DNA from 2 places in the Oceanobacillus alkalisoli genome. Region 1 is predicted to be linked to the other one. Evidence: a T-box and tRNA genes for the amino acid it is inferred to sense, from the RefSeq annotation. Region 1 holds a T-box; the other holds one or more tRNA genes.
What was found. A T-box is a leader RNA that pairs with one kind of tRNA and senses whether it is charged. The one in region 1 lies ahead of L3V42_RS11875 (valine--tRNA ligase), so its partner is inferred to be a tRNA-Val.

Region 1 (9,036 bases):
GAAATAGAAGAAGGAATAGAAGCAAACACAGAACGAGAAACGGAAGATGTAATGGAAAATGAGTTGACGATTCGCGCGAAGGAAGAAGAGGAAGGCGAAGAAGAGGGCGGACCGGCAGAAGTTGTGAATGATGTTAGTTATTTAACAGATATATTCCGCCATGAAGAATCGGAAAGCTATACAAAGATGCGAATTTGCATTGCCCAAGAGGACGACACGATCGATTCAATTGCGGAGAGATTTCAAGTTAGTGCCTTACAATTAATTAAACAAAATAAGCTTGATGATGACTTTGACATTAGCGAGGGACAGTTATTATATATCCCGAAGAAATAAAGCAATCCCCTTGTGAATGGAAGCAAGGGGTTTTCTTATGTTAAGCATTCCGGAGGTTATCAGGATGGAAAATCAAACAGAAATTCTTAAAGCTTATCATTTATTTCCCCAAGGAATTGTCCCTGTTACCGATAGGCTTGATAAAGTTAAGGCAGGCGGAAAAGAATATGCATTAAAACGAAGCAGGCTGAATGAACAATCCATACAAACTTGGAAGTCTATCTATACGAGAGCAAATCAACAGAATCTTCATGAAGTCATCCCTGTTTATTTAACAAGGGACCGGAAAATGTATGTCGAATCAGCGGGTGCATTTTATTACCTGACCCCATGGATTGAGACTAATAACAGATTTATAGGTGAAAACCGGATCCAGTCCATATATAAACAAATTGGCCGGATACATGTCCAAACGAAAAGTTTGCACCGTCTAAACAAGCAAGAATTGTCCAGTCGATTTCAAACCTATCAGAAAAGTTGTTCAAAAGATGAAAGTCGGCTTCTTGCATGGATTGAGACAATGGAAGAGAGCCATTATCCTTCTCCTTTCGAACTGCAAGTCTTAACCCACTATCGTGATATTCGTTTCTCCCTCAATCGATCTCAACAACTCGTTGATGAGATTCTCTCTTATGCTGAAGGGGAATCGGACTGGGGAATCAGTTTAAATCATGGTAATCTACAAGCCGGTCATTTATTTGAACACTATATTATTAATTGGGAGAGGGCTTCTTATAAACATGCTATCTATGATTTATATGACCTTTTCCGCAACGGGGCAGTTCAAGAACCACAATTAAAAAATCATTTCCTGCAAAATTTCGCCATCTACCTGGAAGAAAATCCGTTAACCTCCTTGGAACAAGCTTTACTTTGTCTCTACCTGCTAAATAGCAATAAATATTTACGGATTGTGGAAAATTATCATACAGCTAAAGAAAATTATCCCTCTCATCTTACGTTATCGATTGAATTAGAACAGATTTATCGTCAATTAATCTTCGGGCTGAGTTTCCAAGAAATGCTTGAACAAAAGATTAGAAATGACGATGTTTAAATCCATTCCAAGTAAAAAGCAAGATAGAGAAAGATGAAAATACCTAGTAAAAATACGTCTAATGTTGTCGGGAGTATAATTGTACGGAGAAGCTGGTATACTAATAACGGCATCATTGCTTTTTCTAAACCGAACAGGCATTGTCTCGCCCAAGGAGGCAGACGATACCGGTAATACCGACCCATAAGATCACCTCATAATCATTGATGATATTCCTTGCTATATCGTATGTAATGAAGTTTTATTTGTTCCTTCCGAACATATGATGAAATGAAAGATAAAGTTGACGTATTCAAGCGAAGTGTATACAATATAAGATAAGAAAATATGAAAATGCAAATGATTGGGAAGAGTACAGGATGAACGCCTACAGGAAGGGAAATGATTTGCTGAGAATTTCCTAGGAAGGTTGTGCTGGAAGGTCGCCCATGATGCAGCAGCTTTGAATTATAGTAAAAGCATGCCGGTAAAATGCCGATATCTATCAACGAGTGTACAAATATTAATTTGTAAACAAAGGTGGTACCACGGAAGTTAACTCTTTTCGTCCTTTTTTGGAAGGATGGAAAGGGTTTTTTTAATTGTAAAAAATAAAGGAGGCTGATCGGTAATGTCGGATAAAAAAGTAACATTGCCATCAAAATATAATCCAAATGAAGTAGAGGCAGGTCGTTATCAGTTTTGGCTGGAGGGGAAATTCTTTGAGGCTCCAAACGACCCGAAAAAAGAACCTTATTCTATTGTTATTCCCCCGCCAAACGTAACGGGCAGACTCCACCTCGGGCATGCGTGGGACACGACGATGCAGGATACGATTATTCGGATGAAACGAATGCAAGGGTATGATGTGCTCTGGCTTCCAGGCATGGACCACGCAGGAATTGCAACCCAAGCTAAAGTTGAAGCTAAACTGAAAGAAATGGGAACGAACCGTTATGAACTCGGCCGGGAAAAGTTCCTTGAGAAATCTTGGGAATGGAAGGAAGAATATGCTTCCTTTATCCGGTCACAATGGGAAAAGCTCGGTTTAAGTGTTGATTATTCAAGAGAGCGTTTCACACTCGATGAAGGATTGTCTGATGCGGTTAAAGAGGTTTTCATCAAGCTTTATGAGAAAGGACTCATCTACCGGGGTGAATACATCATCAACTGGGATCCGCAGACGAAAACAGCACTTTCTGATATTGAAGTGATTCATGAAGAAGTGGAAGGCAAGTTTTACCATTTTAAATACCCAATCAAAGATAGTGATGAATATATCGAAATTGCTACAACACGTCCCGAGACAATGCTTGGAGATACGGCGGTAGCTGTTCACCCAGATGATGAACGGTACCAGCATCTCATTGGCAAAACGGTAATTTTACCACTTGTCGGTAGGGAAATTGAAATTGTTTCTGATGATTATGTTGATATGGAACTAGGCTCTGGCGCGGTAAAAATAACGCCTGCTCATGACCCGAATGACTTTGAAATTGGTAATCGCCATAATCTGGAAAGAGTTCTAGTGATGCATGAAGACGGCTCAATGAATGAAAATGCTGGTAAATATGAAGGGATGGACCGGTTTGAATGTCGTGAGCAAATTGTAAAAGATCTAGAGGAAATCGGTGCCCTTCTGAAGATTGAGGAAAGAGTCCATCAGGTTGGCCATTCAGAACGCAGTGGCGCGGTTGTAGAACCATATTTATCAACTCAATGGTTCGTAAAGATGAAGCCACTTGCTGATGCCGCAGTTGCATTACAAGACAGTGACGAAAAAGTCAATTTCTTCCCAGAAAGGTTTGAGCGGACATATCTCCACTGGATGGAAAACATTCGGGACTGGGTAATTTCAAGACAGTTATGGTGGGGACACCGGATACCAGCTTGGTACCATAAGGAAACTGGTGAAATCTACGTAGGTAGAGAAGCTCCTCGTGATCACGAAAATTGGGAACAGGATGAAGATGTACTTGATACATGGTTCTCTTCCGCCCTGTGGCCGTTCTCTACAATGGGTTGGCCGGATACGGAAGCGGCTGATTTCAAACGCTATTTCCCGACCCAGGCACTCGTAACAGGCTATGATATCATCTTTTTCTGGGTAGCACGGATGATTTTCCAATCGAAAGAATTTACAGGGGAAAAGCCGTTTGAAGATGTGCTCATCCATGGATTAATCCGTGATGCAGAAGGAAGGAAAATGAGTAAATCCCTTGGAAATGGTGTTGACCCGATGGATGTCATCGCTAAATACGGAGCAGACTCTCTTCGTTACTTCTTGTTAACAGGTTCAACGCCTGGACAGGATTTACGATTCCACTGGGAGAAGGTTGAATCAACATGGAATTTTGCAAATAAGATTTGGAATGCTTCCCGGTTCGTTTTAATGAACTTAGAGGATTTCAATTATGATGATATTGATTTGTCAGGAGATCTTTCGGTTGCTGATAAATGGATCCTGACAAGATTGAATGAGACGATTGATCAAGTAACGAAGAATACGAATAAATATGAGTTTGGTGAAGCAGGACGTCATTTATATAACTTTATTTGGGATGAATTCTGTGACTGGTATATTGAAATGGCGAAATTACCACTTTATAGTGACGATGCAGCCCAAAAGAAAACAACACAATCCGTTTTAGCCTATGTGCTTGACCAAACGATGCGCTTGCTGCATCCATTCATGCCGTTCATTACGGAAGAAATTTGGCAGCAATTGCCACATGAAGGGAAATCCATTACGATTGCAAGCTGGCCGCAAGTAAAACAAGAATTGCATGATGATGTGGCTGTTAAGGAAATGTCGCGCTTAGTGGCAATCATCAAGTCTGTTCGTAATATCAGGGCAGAAGTTGATACCCCAATGTCCAAGAAGATCAATATGCTGATTGAAGCAGAGAATGAGGAAATCGTCTCTGAACTGGAGCAGAATCGTACGTACCTGGAACGCTTCTGTAACACGGAAAAATTAGCAGTTGCAGCTAAGCTGGAAATTCCAGATAAAGCAATGACAGCTGTCGTAACGGGTGCAGAAATATTCCTGCCGCTGGAAGGGCTGATTGATCTTAACAAAGAGTTGGAAAGACTGGAAAAAGAGTTGGATAAATGGACAAAAGAAGTAGACAGAGTGAAGAAGAAATTATCCAATGAAGGCTTTGTAAGTAAAGCGCCGGAAGCTCTTGTTGAAGCAGAACGCCAGAAAGAAAAAGACTATCTAGAAAGACAGGCAAAAGTAAAAGCAAGACTGGAAGAATTAAAAGGATAATGGAATATAGAAAATGGCTGGGTTTCCAGCCGTTTTTTAATAATCTTTTATCTTGTTTAAAACATATTCCATCATATAATCTGCCGCATTGATTCCTGTGCATTCATATAGATTCCGAATATGTGCATTGGAGTTTATTTCACAGATAATTGGCTGATTTTCCTCACCATACAGTAAATCTACTCCGGCAAAATCTGCTCCAATTGCTTCTGTTGCCAGCACTGCGATCTCTTCTTCTGATTGTGTTGGTGTATAAGCTTCCATCCGACCTCCCGCCGTAATATTGGCTCGGAAATCATTGTCAGACTTTCGCTTCATAGCAGCGACGACCTTATTACCAACTACTTGAAGGCGCAGATCAACTCCATAACTCGTTCGGACAAATTCTTGAAAAACAAATGGTTTATTGCCAATTAACTCGAGTTTCTTATTGAGTTCTTTTTTACTTTCAACAAGATATACTTGCTCACCGAAGGAACCGAACGCTTCCTTCATTATAAGAGGAAAGCCGATTTCCTCGATTGCCATCTCGATAACTCGTTCATCAAAACTTCCTGTGTGAAATATTTTGGGAGCAATTATTGTTTTTGGTATTGGCAGATTTAATTTAGCAAGTGCTTGATAGGTCGCGATCTTATCATCACTTACAGCGATTACCTCGGCCTTATTAAATACAGGAACACCTAGGTATTCCAATTGTTTCGCTAAATAAATATCTTTATCCGTAAATACAACATAATCAGGGAGAGGCATTTCTGATAATACATCAAGTTTTGAAGTTGTAAGCAAACTAAGTAAATCATTATTTTTAATGAGTTTTGCTTTACTATTGAATTTTTCTGCTGCCTTTTGCAGCATCTCTGCGAAATCAAGAAACTTACTTCCAGGCAAGTTGCCGTTATAGATTATCCATCCTGTTCGTTTCAACATTCATTTTCCTTTCTGTTATAATGAATTTACGATTAATTGAGGAAAGCGGTGTTATCATGTTTTCTACTATACAAGAGGTGGAAGTGTTTTTCAATGAACGAAAAAAGTTAGGAATGAAGCCGGGTCTCGAACGGACTCATGAGTTGCTAGCCCGATTAGGTAATCCAGAAAATCATTTTAAAGCAATTCATATTGCTGGCACGAACGGTAAGGGCTCGACACTGCATTTTATTAAAGCAGCTTTGCAGGCAAATGACTATGAGGTCGGGGTTTTTACATCACCGAGCTTCACAGGGGTACGCGGACATATTTTGTTAAACGATCAGGAAATCCCTGAAAAAATAATGGTTGAACAGATGAATCACATTCTGCCGCATGTTATAGAAATGGACGAAGCGGATTTGGCGCCAACAGAGTTTGAAGTACTTACTGCTCTGGCGTTTTGTTTTTTTGCGCAAAATGGGGAATTTGTTCTGATCGAGGCGGGCATGGGCGGTCGATTCGACACGACGAACGCCGTGCAGCCGATTCTGTCGATTATTACATCGATTGCACGCGACCATATGGATTATTTAGGTGAAGGTGAGTCGGAAATAGCCTGGCATAAAGCTGGAATTATTAAGGAAACAATACCAGTCGTTGTCGGAGATTTGGATGAGGAAGCATTTGCTGTAATGAAAGAAGAGTCCCGGAAAAAGCACGCTCCCTGTTTTAAACTTGGAATGGATTTTAACCGCTTGTATTTCAATCTGCAAATGAAAGGAGAGCATCAGCAAGATAATGCTTCAATTGCTTTACAAGCTTTACATATTTTAAAGCAAAGTGGTTTCAAACTGGACTTCGAAAAAGCAATCTGCCAAATAGAGGATACCATGCTGCCTGGTCGATTTGAATGTGTTCAGCACAATCCGGTAGTTATACTCGATGCTGCTCATAATCCGGCCGGGATAAAAGCTTTTATTCAGACTGCTCATGAGCAATATCCTGATGCGAACAAACAAGTCATTGTTGCCATGTTTCGCGATAAAGCAATAGCAGAAATGCTTGATTTATTATCGGAACAATTTGAGCATATTACGCTTACTACCTTTGAACATCCACGTGCATGGAATCTAAATAATTTGCCACGTAACATTCCGGTTGAACAAGTGAACCCTGATTATAAAGCACTTCTCGAATACATACCAGATAATGACAGTGTTTATTTTATTACAGGTTCACTCCACTTTATAACAGAAGTGCGTCACTATTTATTGAATCAACGTAAAATGATGTAGAAAAGTTTTACAATCCAACTGACAAATTTCTTCTACTTTTTCATTCTGATTATGCTAGAGTGATGCAAAGGTATTCTAGCAGGGAGTGAAAAGATGACGAATAATAAATATACAGATGACCGGATTATTGAGGATGGCAGCGCGGTGAAAAAGGAAGTGAAAAGTGACATAACCCCTGTCCACTATCGTCCAAAAAGTGCAAAGAAAAAAAGCTGGCTTGCACCTGTTGTTGTAACCATTCTTTCAGCGGGCGTAATCGGTACAGTATTAGGAATGTTTATAATCCATTTATTTACCGGTATTGAAAATGAACAGTCAGAGGAAGAGGTAAGTCCATCTGCAGCTGTTACGGCTCAAGAAACGGACAGTCAAGTACATTCAGGACAACTGGCAGCACTAGCTGGATACGTTCTTCAAGCCGGGCTGTTTGAGGAGCAGGCGAATGCGGAAGAATGGCGGGACACTTTTACGTCAGCAGGTGAACCAGCATTCATTTGGGAACGAGATGAGCAATATTTTCTATTAATCGGAATCTACCAGACAGAAGACTTGGCTAAACAGCGCGCAATAGAGTTACAAGGTGAGGGATTTGATGTATTTGTTAAACAATGGCAAACAACGGAGAAGGAGCTAGAACTTCACGAAGAAGCTTCTGAATGGATTGAACAGTTTGGCCAAGTGTGGGAAGAAGCATTAACTGCGCAAGAAAACACTCCACTCTTGAACCATTCGGAGCATACACCTCAAGGAGAAAGGTTAGAAAATCTCGTTGAAGTCATAGAGGCACCTACAGAAGATGTTGGAGTTTATCTCCTGCAGGTTATGCAAGCCTATGATAATTTGTAACTTATCCGTTTATGAAACATGAACATAGAAAACCACCTGATAAGGAGAATATCTCCAGGTGGTTTTTCGATTTCTCCCGGTAAAAGAGCCTTTAAAACAGAGAAACAGCAAGTTGAGTTTTATTTTCATAATTCGTAAAGTGAGAACAAGAAAGGAGGTTATAGGGATGCAAATCATGATTAAAGATGTACCAAAAGAAGACAGACCGAGGGAGCGTGCCATCAGGCTTGGAACAAATCATCTGACCAATCAGGAGATTTTAGCCATTTTGCTTGGAAGCGGTACGAAAATAGAATCTGTCATGATGCTCGCCAACCGGGTGCTTATGCATTTTGAAGGCTTAAAACTATTGCATGATGCCACGCTTGAAGAGTTGACAGCGATTAAGGGAATCGGACATGCAAAAGGGGTTCAAATCCTAGCTGCAATTGAACTTGGTAAGAGAATGAGCCAATATAAACCCGATGATAAATACGTAATCCGCTCACCTGATGACGGAGCGAATTACGTTATGGAGGAAATGCGCCTGCTAAAACAGGAACATTTCGTTGTTTTGTTCCTGGATACTAAGAACCACGTTATTCACCGGCAAACGATTTTTGTCGGGAGCCTTAATGCTTCGATCGTTCATCCTCGCGAGGTGTATCGTGAAGCTGTTAAACGCTCAGCTGCATCGATCATCGTTTGCCATAATCATCCATCCGGTGTGCGCCTGCAAGGTGCATAAATTTAGCGATTTCAATGGAAATCTAGAACTTCTTACAACGTTCTATGGTCAGCATCTTACCTTGAGAGGAAACTCATAGAGGGAACATAGCATGATGTGAAAAGGAGAATAGACAGGCAAGCTATCTACGCCTGAGTCAGTTCTTCAGACCAAGTGATGTATGGTAAAAGCTATACTGCCTGAATCCTAGACGAATGAGCGATGGGTGCGCCATTACCTAAGATAGCTAACAGGTAATGAGGATAAAATGGGAGATGTATCGCCTGAGCGTCTGTTGGAAATCGCCGCTTTCCTGTCCATAGTAAGATTTATCCTTCAATCTTCCACTAGAAGAAAACGTCGAAAGGGATACCTAACCATCACATTTCTAAATTTATGTCATAATGCAGGGATTATCTAAGTGCAAGTGCCTTGTAGCTATTAGACAAAGGTCTATGAAAATTGCATATGATAATGGAGTTTTTATAGTACCCAACGTTTGCTTGTAATGAGTTTAGCATGGGGAAGAAAAACAGGTTGATGTTAACGTCAACATGAAAGGAGTCATGAATATGGCAAATAATCCATTTCGACAGTTGGACGTTATAAGGAATGTCTCTTTACATGGTCT
Region 2 (9,036 bases), on a different contig from region 1:
TTACCATATTCGTCCACATAACGCAGTCTGCTGGCAGCAATCGGTTCATCTTGAACATATCCAACAAAGTGAATAGCTGTCTTGTCGTATTGATCAAGCTCTTCTTCTTCCGGAACATGCTGTTCTTTTACAAAGACAATCATGCGCACGAGGGTGGCGTCATCTCTTTCTTTCTCTGTTGTCACAATGCGTAAATCCATTCGATTATTCCCTTCCAAGTACAAACGTTTCATGGACCGTCCATTGTCCGTTATCTAATTGATATAATAACTGGAAACGGTCAAACGTATCTTCATACGTATGATTTTCCATATTGAGTCTCCCAAGGATATCCGTAAATTCCACATGAGTCAGTTCCTGTGCTAAGGTGACATGCGGTACAAAAGGATGCTTCCGGGTATCTTCAAATTTTCCACTATGCAGTTTCTCTTCCAGTTTTATGATTTCCTCAGACTTTTCAACTTTGAAATAAATTGTATTGGTCACAGGCTCGAAGGAGCTTACCTTTGTAATGTGAATCGGAAAAGGCGCTGTTTCCATTGCGATTCGTTTCAACTCCGTGACAGTCTCATCCATCTTACCATCCTCAATTTTGAAACTGTCCTTTAACGTAATATGAGGCGGGATGAGTGTGTAGCGTGGGTCATAACGTTTTCTATAGGAGTTGGCTGCATCTTGAATTTCTTTTGACGGAAAAAAAGCAATTCCAAAGTTCATCATAAAACCTCCCGTTTATTAGTAGTCTGTTTGAGTGCACATAGATAGGTAATTTTATTTTGCGTAGTAAACTCTAAATCGAAAATGCTGTGGTTAACCAACATCGCTAACCCTAGCCACGTCCGGTTCCAACGCCCAACAACAATCAAACTTCACACTCCTCTAATCGATAAAGAAGACTTGCCGATTGGCTTCAGCCAGAGGCTTAGTCGCACTTATACCCTTGTGGTGAAACTCAACATCAACTCACTATCTTCGCCTGAGTTTCCTTTATCTCCCTTCCGGTAAAAAGGAGGTTCGATTAAGTTCGCCCCTTCCTGGGGCAACATCGGACTACCTCCCATCCTGGGAGGCACAGTTTGTGCGTTGCTAAACGGGCGTTTCCACCTTTGTTTTCAATTATAACAAACTTAGAAAATTATGCTACATTTGTTTCAGAAAGTTAATAATATAGATGAAAATTGCTGTATTTTTCTAGTCGATGATGGACGTTAATGCACGGATCATATCTTTCTGCCAATATTTCCACGTATGTTCGCCGTCTTCTAACTCGTAATAGAGATAATTGCTGTTTCCAGCTTCCAATAAGGCTTTTAGTTCGCGGTTCGGAGTTAATTGGTCTACGGTGCTTCCGTCCGTTAGTTTCGCCTCGTCTTCTTTTGCGCCGATTGTGTGATATATATCAAGTGCGGCTAGGTCTTTTGCTTGTTTTACTTGTTCCATCACCGGTTCATCGATGAAAGGGGATTGCAGAATTACTTTTCCGAATGTATTCGGATACCGCAAAGCAGTCAGTAACGAAAAAGTTCCGGCAAGTGAGTCTCCCATCAGAATACGCGATTTCCCCATATGATACGTAGGAAGGAGGTCATCAAGCAGCGGAACAACTTCCTTCACGACAAACTTCGTAAAAGCGTCGTATTCATTTCCATTTGGATGGTATTTTCTCCGTCTATCCTCCGCATCTTTGTAATGGATCCCAACAAATATTGTGTTCGTAAGTTCATAGTCTTCATGCAGTCGGTCACTAAAGGTTGCAATCCGTCCCATCTGATAATAATCATCCCCGTCGAACATCATGCAAATGTTGTACTTGTATAAGTCTGAGAAGCTTTCCGGGTAATAAACTTTTAATACTTTTGTTTCTCCTAAATATTTGCTCTCGATTTCTTTGTCGACCATTTTCCCTCTTCGTGCCAATGATTCCACCTCTTGTTCATATGTTAACTTTATAATATCATGTCTGTAGTTGTTGTTCTATTGCTTAGTTTGCCTGTTCAAGCAGTTGACTTTCATGAAGATTATAATAAGCACCTTTTTGCTTAATAAGTTCAGCATGGCTTCCTTTTTCAATGATTTTTCCGTGTTCGAGCATGATGATGGTATTTGCTTCTTTGACTGTATTCAGCCGGTGGGCGATGACGAAGCTTGTTCTGCCTTCCATTAGCCGTTTAAGAGCTTCCTGGATTTTGAGTTCTGTAATCGTATCAATATTACTTGTCGCTTCATCCAAAACCAAAATCGATGGATTGGCAATCAGTGCGCGAGCAATCGTGAGCAACTGTTTCTGTCCCTGACTAATACCGCTTCCCGATTGATCGAGAATTGTATCATACCCATTGGGAAGTTTTGTGATGAAGTCATGTGCATTCGCATCTTTTGCAGCTTGTTCGACTTCTGAATCCGTTGCATCAAGCTTTCCATAACGGATATTTTCTCTGATGGTTCCTTGGAACAGAAAGGCATCCTGCAGGACGAAAGCCATTTGTTTTCTTAAGCTGCTTCTCGTAATGTCTTTTATATCGATGCCGTCTAAGGTAATTTCCCCTGAATTATAATTATAGAAGCGGGAGATCAGATTAATGATTGTCGTTTTCCCTGCACCAGTATGTCCGACAAAGGCAACCGTCTCGCCGGGTTTTGCTTCAAAGCTTATCCCGTCCAGGATGGTATCCGCTTCATAAGCAAACTGAACCTCATCAAATATAATGTGCCCGGACGTTTCCATTAGTTCTTTTGCATGCTGTTCATCCCGTTCTTCTATCTCCTCATCCATCACATTAAATACACGCTCTGCGCCGGCAATCGCGGATAAAAGGATATTGAACTGGTTGGAAAGCTCGTTCAAAGGCCGGGTGAACTGTCTGGCATACTCCGTGAATATAACGATAATCCCAACTGTAACAAGCTCCTGATTACTGTAAATCGCAAGCAGGCCACCAGCAAGGGCAATTAATCCAAAGCTTAAGAAGTTCAGCATGTTCATGATCTTCGGAATGAGACCGGCAATCATCTGCGCCCAGAAACCAGTGCGCTTTAATTCATTATTTCTTTCTTCAAACCCGTTAATCACTTTCTCTTCCTGCGAATACGTCTTCACAACATGTTGACCGGAAATAATTTCTTCTACATAACCATTCACTTCCCCAAGATGTCTTTGTTGCATTTTATAGAGCGGACCGGTGCGGGAAGTGATCCATTTCATCGCGTAAAACATGAGAGGAACAATGACGAGCGTAACAACCGTTAGGATCGAACTGAGTATAAGCATGACAATCAAGGTCCCGGCAAGCGTCAGAACACTTGAGAAGATTTGAATGACCGATTGGTTGAGCGTATTATTGACGTTATCGATATCGTTTGTCAGTCGGCTCATCAATTCCCCGTGTTGCCGTTTATCAAAATAAGAAATCGGCAGTCTGTGAAATTGTTCAAATAAATCCTTTCGCAAGTCAAATACCGTATTCTGGGCAATGCCAATCATCCAGAAGTTTTGTAAGAAAATCGTAAGTGAATGGAAGAGGAAAACAAAAATCAAGCCGAGAAGCAGCGTTCCAAGTCCACTTGTTTCTCTGGTTACAATATAATCATCAATCGCCATCCCAATCAGATAGGGACCAAGTAAACCGAGACTAGAACTAAATAACACCATGAAGATGACGAGAAAAAGCATCCCTTTCTGCCCGGAGAGGTATTCCCAAATCCGTTTTAGGGTAGCTCCCATATTTTTCGCCCGTTTGTCTTGATTGACCTGGATAGAATCAAGCCTGATCTTCTCATAGTGGAAGGGAGCCTTCCAGTCTTTATTCGACATTTGCATACTCCTTTCCGTGCTGGGATTCCACAATCTGCTGATAAAGCTTGGATTGTTTAAGTAATTCATCATGTGTCCCTATTGCAAGCACTTCTCCTTCATCCATTAATAGGATCCGGTCAGTAGTTCTTGCGGTGGAAATTTTTTGCGTAATAATCATGATGGTACAGCTGTATGCTTCAATTGCCTGCAGCAATCGTGCTTCTGTCGCAAGGTCAAGTGCACTTGTACTATCATCAAGCATGAGTATCTTCGGTTTCCGGATCAGTGCTCTTGCAATCGAAATCCGCTGTTTTTGTCCGCCGGAGAGATTCACTCCTTTTTGTCCGACTCTCGTATCATACTGTTTAGGTAAATGCATGATTGTATCGTGAATTTGTGCATCTTTTGCGGCTTGTATCATTTCTGCATCAGACGCACCACCTTTTCCCCAAACGATATTATCTCGAATCGTTCCGGTGAATAGGAGCGGATTTTGCGGTACATATCCAATACTGCCCCTTAAGGTATGAAAGGCATAGGAATTAATTGCTTGTCCGTCAATCCGCACCTCTCCTTTAGTCGGGTCGAAAAGTCTTGGCATCAGTTGGAATATTGATGTTTTGCCCGATCCGGTGGCGCCCATAATCGCAAGGGTTTCTTTTGCTTGAATCGTGAAGGAAACATTTTTTAAAATAACCTCATCTGTTGCAGGATATTGGAAATATACATTGCGATATTCCACTGTACCATCCTTAATTGCAATGTTACCCTCTGTTTCAGCTTCATCATACTCTGACTCACCTTCATCTTCTAATGTCAGTACTTCATTTACCCGTTCTGCCGATGCTTTCGTTCTTGAGAGAATGATAATAATAAAGGAAAACATCGAAATTGCCATCGCAACGCGCATTGCATAATTGACAATAGAAACAACTTCTCCAACTGCTGCATTCCCGGCAAGCGACTGGACGTTTCCGAACCAAATGATGAAGATGAGGCTTAAGTTCATAATAAATAAAAGGATCGGCATCGTGGATTCCACAAAGCGGAAAGTACTTTTCGTTGAAGTCGCTAAATTCTCATTTGCACTCGTGAAGCGGTCTTTCTCAAAATTCCTACGCCCAAACGCTTTAATGAGCCGCATGCCTGCAAGATTCTCCTGCATAACCCGGTTGACGTGATCGACATTCGCCTGAACGTTCGAAAACATCTTACTGGCATACTTCATCACAAGGAATAAAAAGAGTATGAGTAAAGGAACTGTCACAAGAAAGATCAACGCTAGGCGTGTATTTACAATAAATGCCATCGTCACTCCGCCAAGCACAAGGAAAGGGGCTTTTGCCATGATCCGAAGCGCCATGAAGACCATATTTTGAATCTGGCGAATATCGTTCGTAAAGCGTGTCACAAGTGCTGAAGTTGGGTAATTACTTAAGCTTTTAAAGGAAAAATATTGGATGCGGGAGAACAGCTTTTGTCTTAGGTCATAACCGAATGCAAAGCTGACATGAGAAGAATAGAATGAGTTCAACACTCCGACAACGAGGGATAAAGCTGCGAGTCCAATCATGATGCCTCCCCACATGACAATATTTCCTACATCTTCCTGCAGCACTCCCTGATCGATCATCAACCCGAGAAATAAAGGGAGAAGGAGCTCGATAATCAGTTCAGAAAACATAAATATATAAGCCAAAATAATGGATATTTTATAAGGTTTTAAAAAGGAAAAAACATTTTTCAAACGCTGACCCTCCAAGCAAGAAAAATAATAGCAATTATTTAATTATTATAAGGGGAATCGGGTTATTTATCCACTATCATATTTCGGGGGTCGAAGTTTTGTAGCATTTATTGAAGAATGGTTGATTTCATGCTTAGGTCAAGTTAAACTTAGGTTCAAATATACGGGCATTTCAGATCGAAAATAAGGTGGTGGGTAAGATGGCGTTTATACTTTTAATGATTGGTGTTTTTTGTTTCATTTATTTGAAACCTCCTATTTTTAAACAAATGAGTTTTGATTATGTTTATTTACTGATAGTTTTAATTTTACTATCCATCATTGTGATGAATGGAGCCTTTATTGACTTAATGGCTGATGGATTACTTGTAACGGTTACATTTATAATCCTAACACCTTTGTATGTAAAAGCATTTTCAATAATAGGCAGTAAAGGAAAACAGAATCCTTAATTCAACGCAAATATATAGGTCAGTATATACAATATCTTACGCTTAGAATGATTGTTCATCGCTCAGTTGGCAGAGCGCTTAGAGGTCGTTGGTTCGATACAGTGGGAGCTTCTCGTTTGCTCCTAGCTATCAAATTGATAGAAAGAGAGACTTGGAAACGTTCATAGATATGGTATGATAGATATAGTCAAATGATTTACAGAGAAAGGGGTAAGGAAATGGATATTGCAAAGCTTTCTACAGTATTAAGCCAATCCCAAGTGAAGCAGCAAGCAAGCCTTTCAGTAATGAAAATGATGATGGACACTGGAAAAGTTCAAGCGAATGATATGCTTGAAATGCTGGATGAAGGTGTAAGTGCACCGGATGCAGGTCATCCGTATTTAGGTGGAAAAATTGATATTCAAGTATAAAAAATACGAAATGTAAAATGTTGCTTGCAAGAAATGTAAATTTATTGTATACTAAATCTTGCAGTTGAAAAAACGATTCCGTAGCTCAGCTGGGAGAGCGCTACCTTGACAGGGTAGAGGTCGTTGGTTCGAGCCCAATCGGAATCATTAATTGAAACGCTTGTCCTGTAAGGGATTGAGCGTTTTTTTGTATTTGTAATCATTATAAAATGTTTGGTTTTGTTGCCCAATTGTTGTCTAAATAAGAATAACAAGTGTTTTAGCAAGCGAATTAGCATCCATTATAAGATATATCTAGGGTCATAAAGGCTTATATTAAACCAAGTATGGAGATTTGTGAAAGAATATATACTTCAACCAACGAGGCACTTAGTTGAAGAATGAATATGACTATTTTGATTATAGAATAGTTATTTATTGCTGTGAAGTTTAGGGGTATTCTAAATCAATATGGTATTATTTAATTATTAATAATATTTTATTGGAGAGGGGTAAAATTAATGCTTGAGCCACTTACAAGTTTATTGGTACAAGAGTTAGCTAAATCAATCAAAAAATCAAGTTCTATTACAGAGCAAGGTGATCTTTCTAAACTAGAAAATGAAGCACGTCTCCAAGAAATTGAAAACAGAATTTCGGAATATCAAGCTCGAGTTGCACAAGAGTTAGCAATAGCAAAAAGAATTGAAACTGCAGCGGAAGTAGAGATTGAAGAGTTTTATGATAATAGTGGTAGTGGAGGCGTTGGTCTTCAATCTGGTTCGGAAGGTGGCTTTAACTTGGGGGTTAATGGGAACGGGAGAAAAGTAACCAAGCGTATTTATAGATTTAATGGTGTGATTGGTTCGGAAATTGAAGGTAAGGATATCCTAGTTGAACAAGAGCTTTCAGAAAAAACATACGAGTAATTTCATTTTATAAATAATTTAATAATTAATCATTTACTTTATTCTAATTTCTAATAGTATATTGGGTTACTCACATAATTAGGGTATTACTTCATCTTTCTTCATATAACGGGTGCTATGCTTAAAGAAGGATAAGCACTATATGTTGACAGATATTTAACATACCAAACGACTTTTGAAAAAAGTACCTTTTTTTGTTTTAGAAACGCAGCAAAAGGAGTTGCTGCAACAGATGGAAAAAATACTAGAATAACTTACTCTAAACAAAGGAAGAATTAAATTGGTAATGTAATTTGTATGGTAGAAATAAGTAAGCGAAAGGGGAACCATATGAATTTAGAAATCTTAATCTCAACGATAGTGACGTCAACAGCAGCATTAATTGCCATCATCGGAGGATTTTTAGTTAGTAGGGTCATTACGCTTTCCAGTGAACAAAATGGGATCAATAGAAAACTAAGAGAAATAAATAATGAAATCACTGCAAAAGAAGATACTTTGTCCCAAGTAACGGACTATATCATAAGTGAAGATGCATTTGATTTTATAAGGGATAATGTTGAGGAACTATCAAAAGGTAAAATATCATTGGAAGAAATACATAAAGAGGATCGATTTACAGGATTAAGTTTGGAACAGTTGTATCCATATGTTAAAGAATATGAATCTATTTTTAATGAAGTAAAAGACCTTGTAAGCCAGTTTGATTCTGTTCCTAGTGATTTTTATAAGTTTAAAAAAAGATTATCCACTGAAGTTTCCCAACCTGGAAAACTAGATTGGTATGAATTAGCATATGATTATATATATGAATCATTGCCTAGTAAAAATTCGGGTTACCCTTATCTTCCAGATATATCATCTTTATCAAATCTACATAAAACAGTACCTCCAGTAAATCATTATTATCGCAACCAAGTTAAAATAAAGGAACAGTTAGAAACGGAATTGGCAGTCTTAAAACTCCAGAAAATAGAGCAGGATAAAATTTTAACCGAATATGGAAAGCCTAATGGAGTCTGGAGTGGTTTAGCTGTCCTCATATACAGTGGTATTGTAGGTATCGCTTACCCAGTAACATTATTGCCTTATCCTCCAAACACATATAATGATTCACTTACAAAAGTGGTATTAATCATTCTATTTTTAAGTGAATTAGTGGCTCTATTCGGTTATCTAATCCTAGCGATGCGAAAATTAACGAATGATGGTAAATAATAAAAATTACATAGCCCAAACATATATGGGTTGGCTGACAGGGAGGTATAATCAGCATACAATAGCTTTTTGATGTTTTAATATTAATTTAAGTACAGTTATTTAACAAGAATGTGAAATTACCATTGTATAATTATATTAACCTAAGTATAAACAAGGCATCAAAACACTTGATTTAATTATGGTACAATAAGACTATAAAATATACTCTCCGGTGGCGTTATTAAAATGGAATCATCTATAACGATTACTCTAGAGTATCTGTTCAAAAACCATGAATTCACAATTTAGAAATATAGTGGATTATTTTTAGTCAATTTTTAAACGCTATAGGGGAGTTTTATCACTTATAAAGTGTGAATTTTACATAGTTAATTAAGGAGGTACTATGCAGACGTATATTAAAGATTTTAGAGTTAGGAAGAGCTTTTCTTTTGGGCTATATAATGCTGTTGTAGATCCTGAAATTGTTTCAAGTCTCATAGCTACAAGGGCTTTATATTGT

Region 2: it encodes a tRNA-Val, which carries the amino acid that the T-box ahead of L3V42_RS11875 (valine--tRNA ligase) is inferred to sense. The anticodon was not compared.

Annotation. Positions count from the first base shown of each region.
Region 1 covers NZ_JAKNRA010000009.1:36,055-45,090, reverse strand. Annotated here, with positions in the region: gene spoVID (stage VI sporulation protein D) at 1-336, shown strand, start outside; gene L3V42_RS11885 (YutH/CotS family kinase-like spore coat protein) at 401-1,393, shown strand; gene L3V42_RS11880 (YszA family small membrane protein) at 1,390-1,578, opposite strand; T-box leader at 1,724-1,948, shown strand; gene L3V42_RS11875 (valine--tRNA ligase) at 2,004-4,646, shown strand; gene L3V42_RS11870 (ATP-grasp domain-containing protein) at 4,683-5,573, opposite strand; gene L3V42_RS11865 (bifunctional folylpolyglutamate synthase/dihydrofolate synthase) at 5,633-6,853, shown strand; gene L3V42_RS11860 (SPOR domain-containing protein) at 6,947-7,699, shown strand; gene radC (RadC family protein) at 7,866-8,426, shown strand; partial or broken gene L3V42_RS11850 (reverse transcriptase/maturase family protein) at 8,978-9,036, shown strand, end outside.
Region 2 covers NZ_JAKNRA010000016.1:35,352-44,387, reverse strand. Annotated here, with positions in the region: gene L3V42_RS15895 (GNAT family N-acetyltransferase) at 1-200, opposite strand, end outside; gene L3V42_RS15890 (YjcG family protein) at 205-717, opposite strand; gene L3V42_RS15885 (alpha/beta hydrolase) at 1,192-1,917, opposite strand; gene L3V42_RS15880 (ABC transporter ATP-binding protein) at 1,982-3,811, opposite strand; gene L3V42_RS15875 (ABC transporter ATP-binding protein) at 3,801-5,540, opposite strand; gene L3V42_RS15870 (hypothetical protein) at 5,741-5,992, shown strand; gene L3V42_RS15865 (YjfB family protein) at 6,211-6,405, shown strand; tRNA gene L3V42_RS15860 (tRNA-Val) at 6,480-6,552, shown strand; gene L3V42_RS15855 (hypothetical protein) at 6,906-7,313, shown strand; gene L3V42_RS15850 (hypothetical protein) at 7,644-8,531, shown strand; gene L3V42_RS15845 (hypothetical protein) at 8,920-9,036, shown strand, end outside.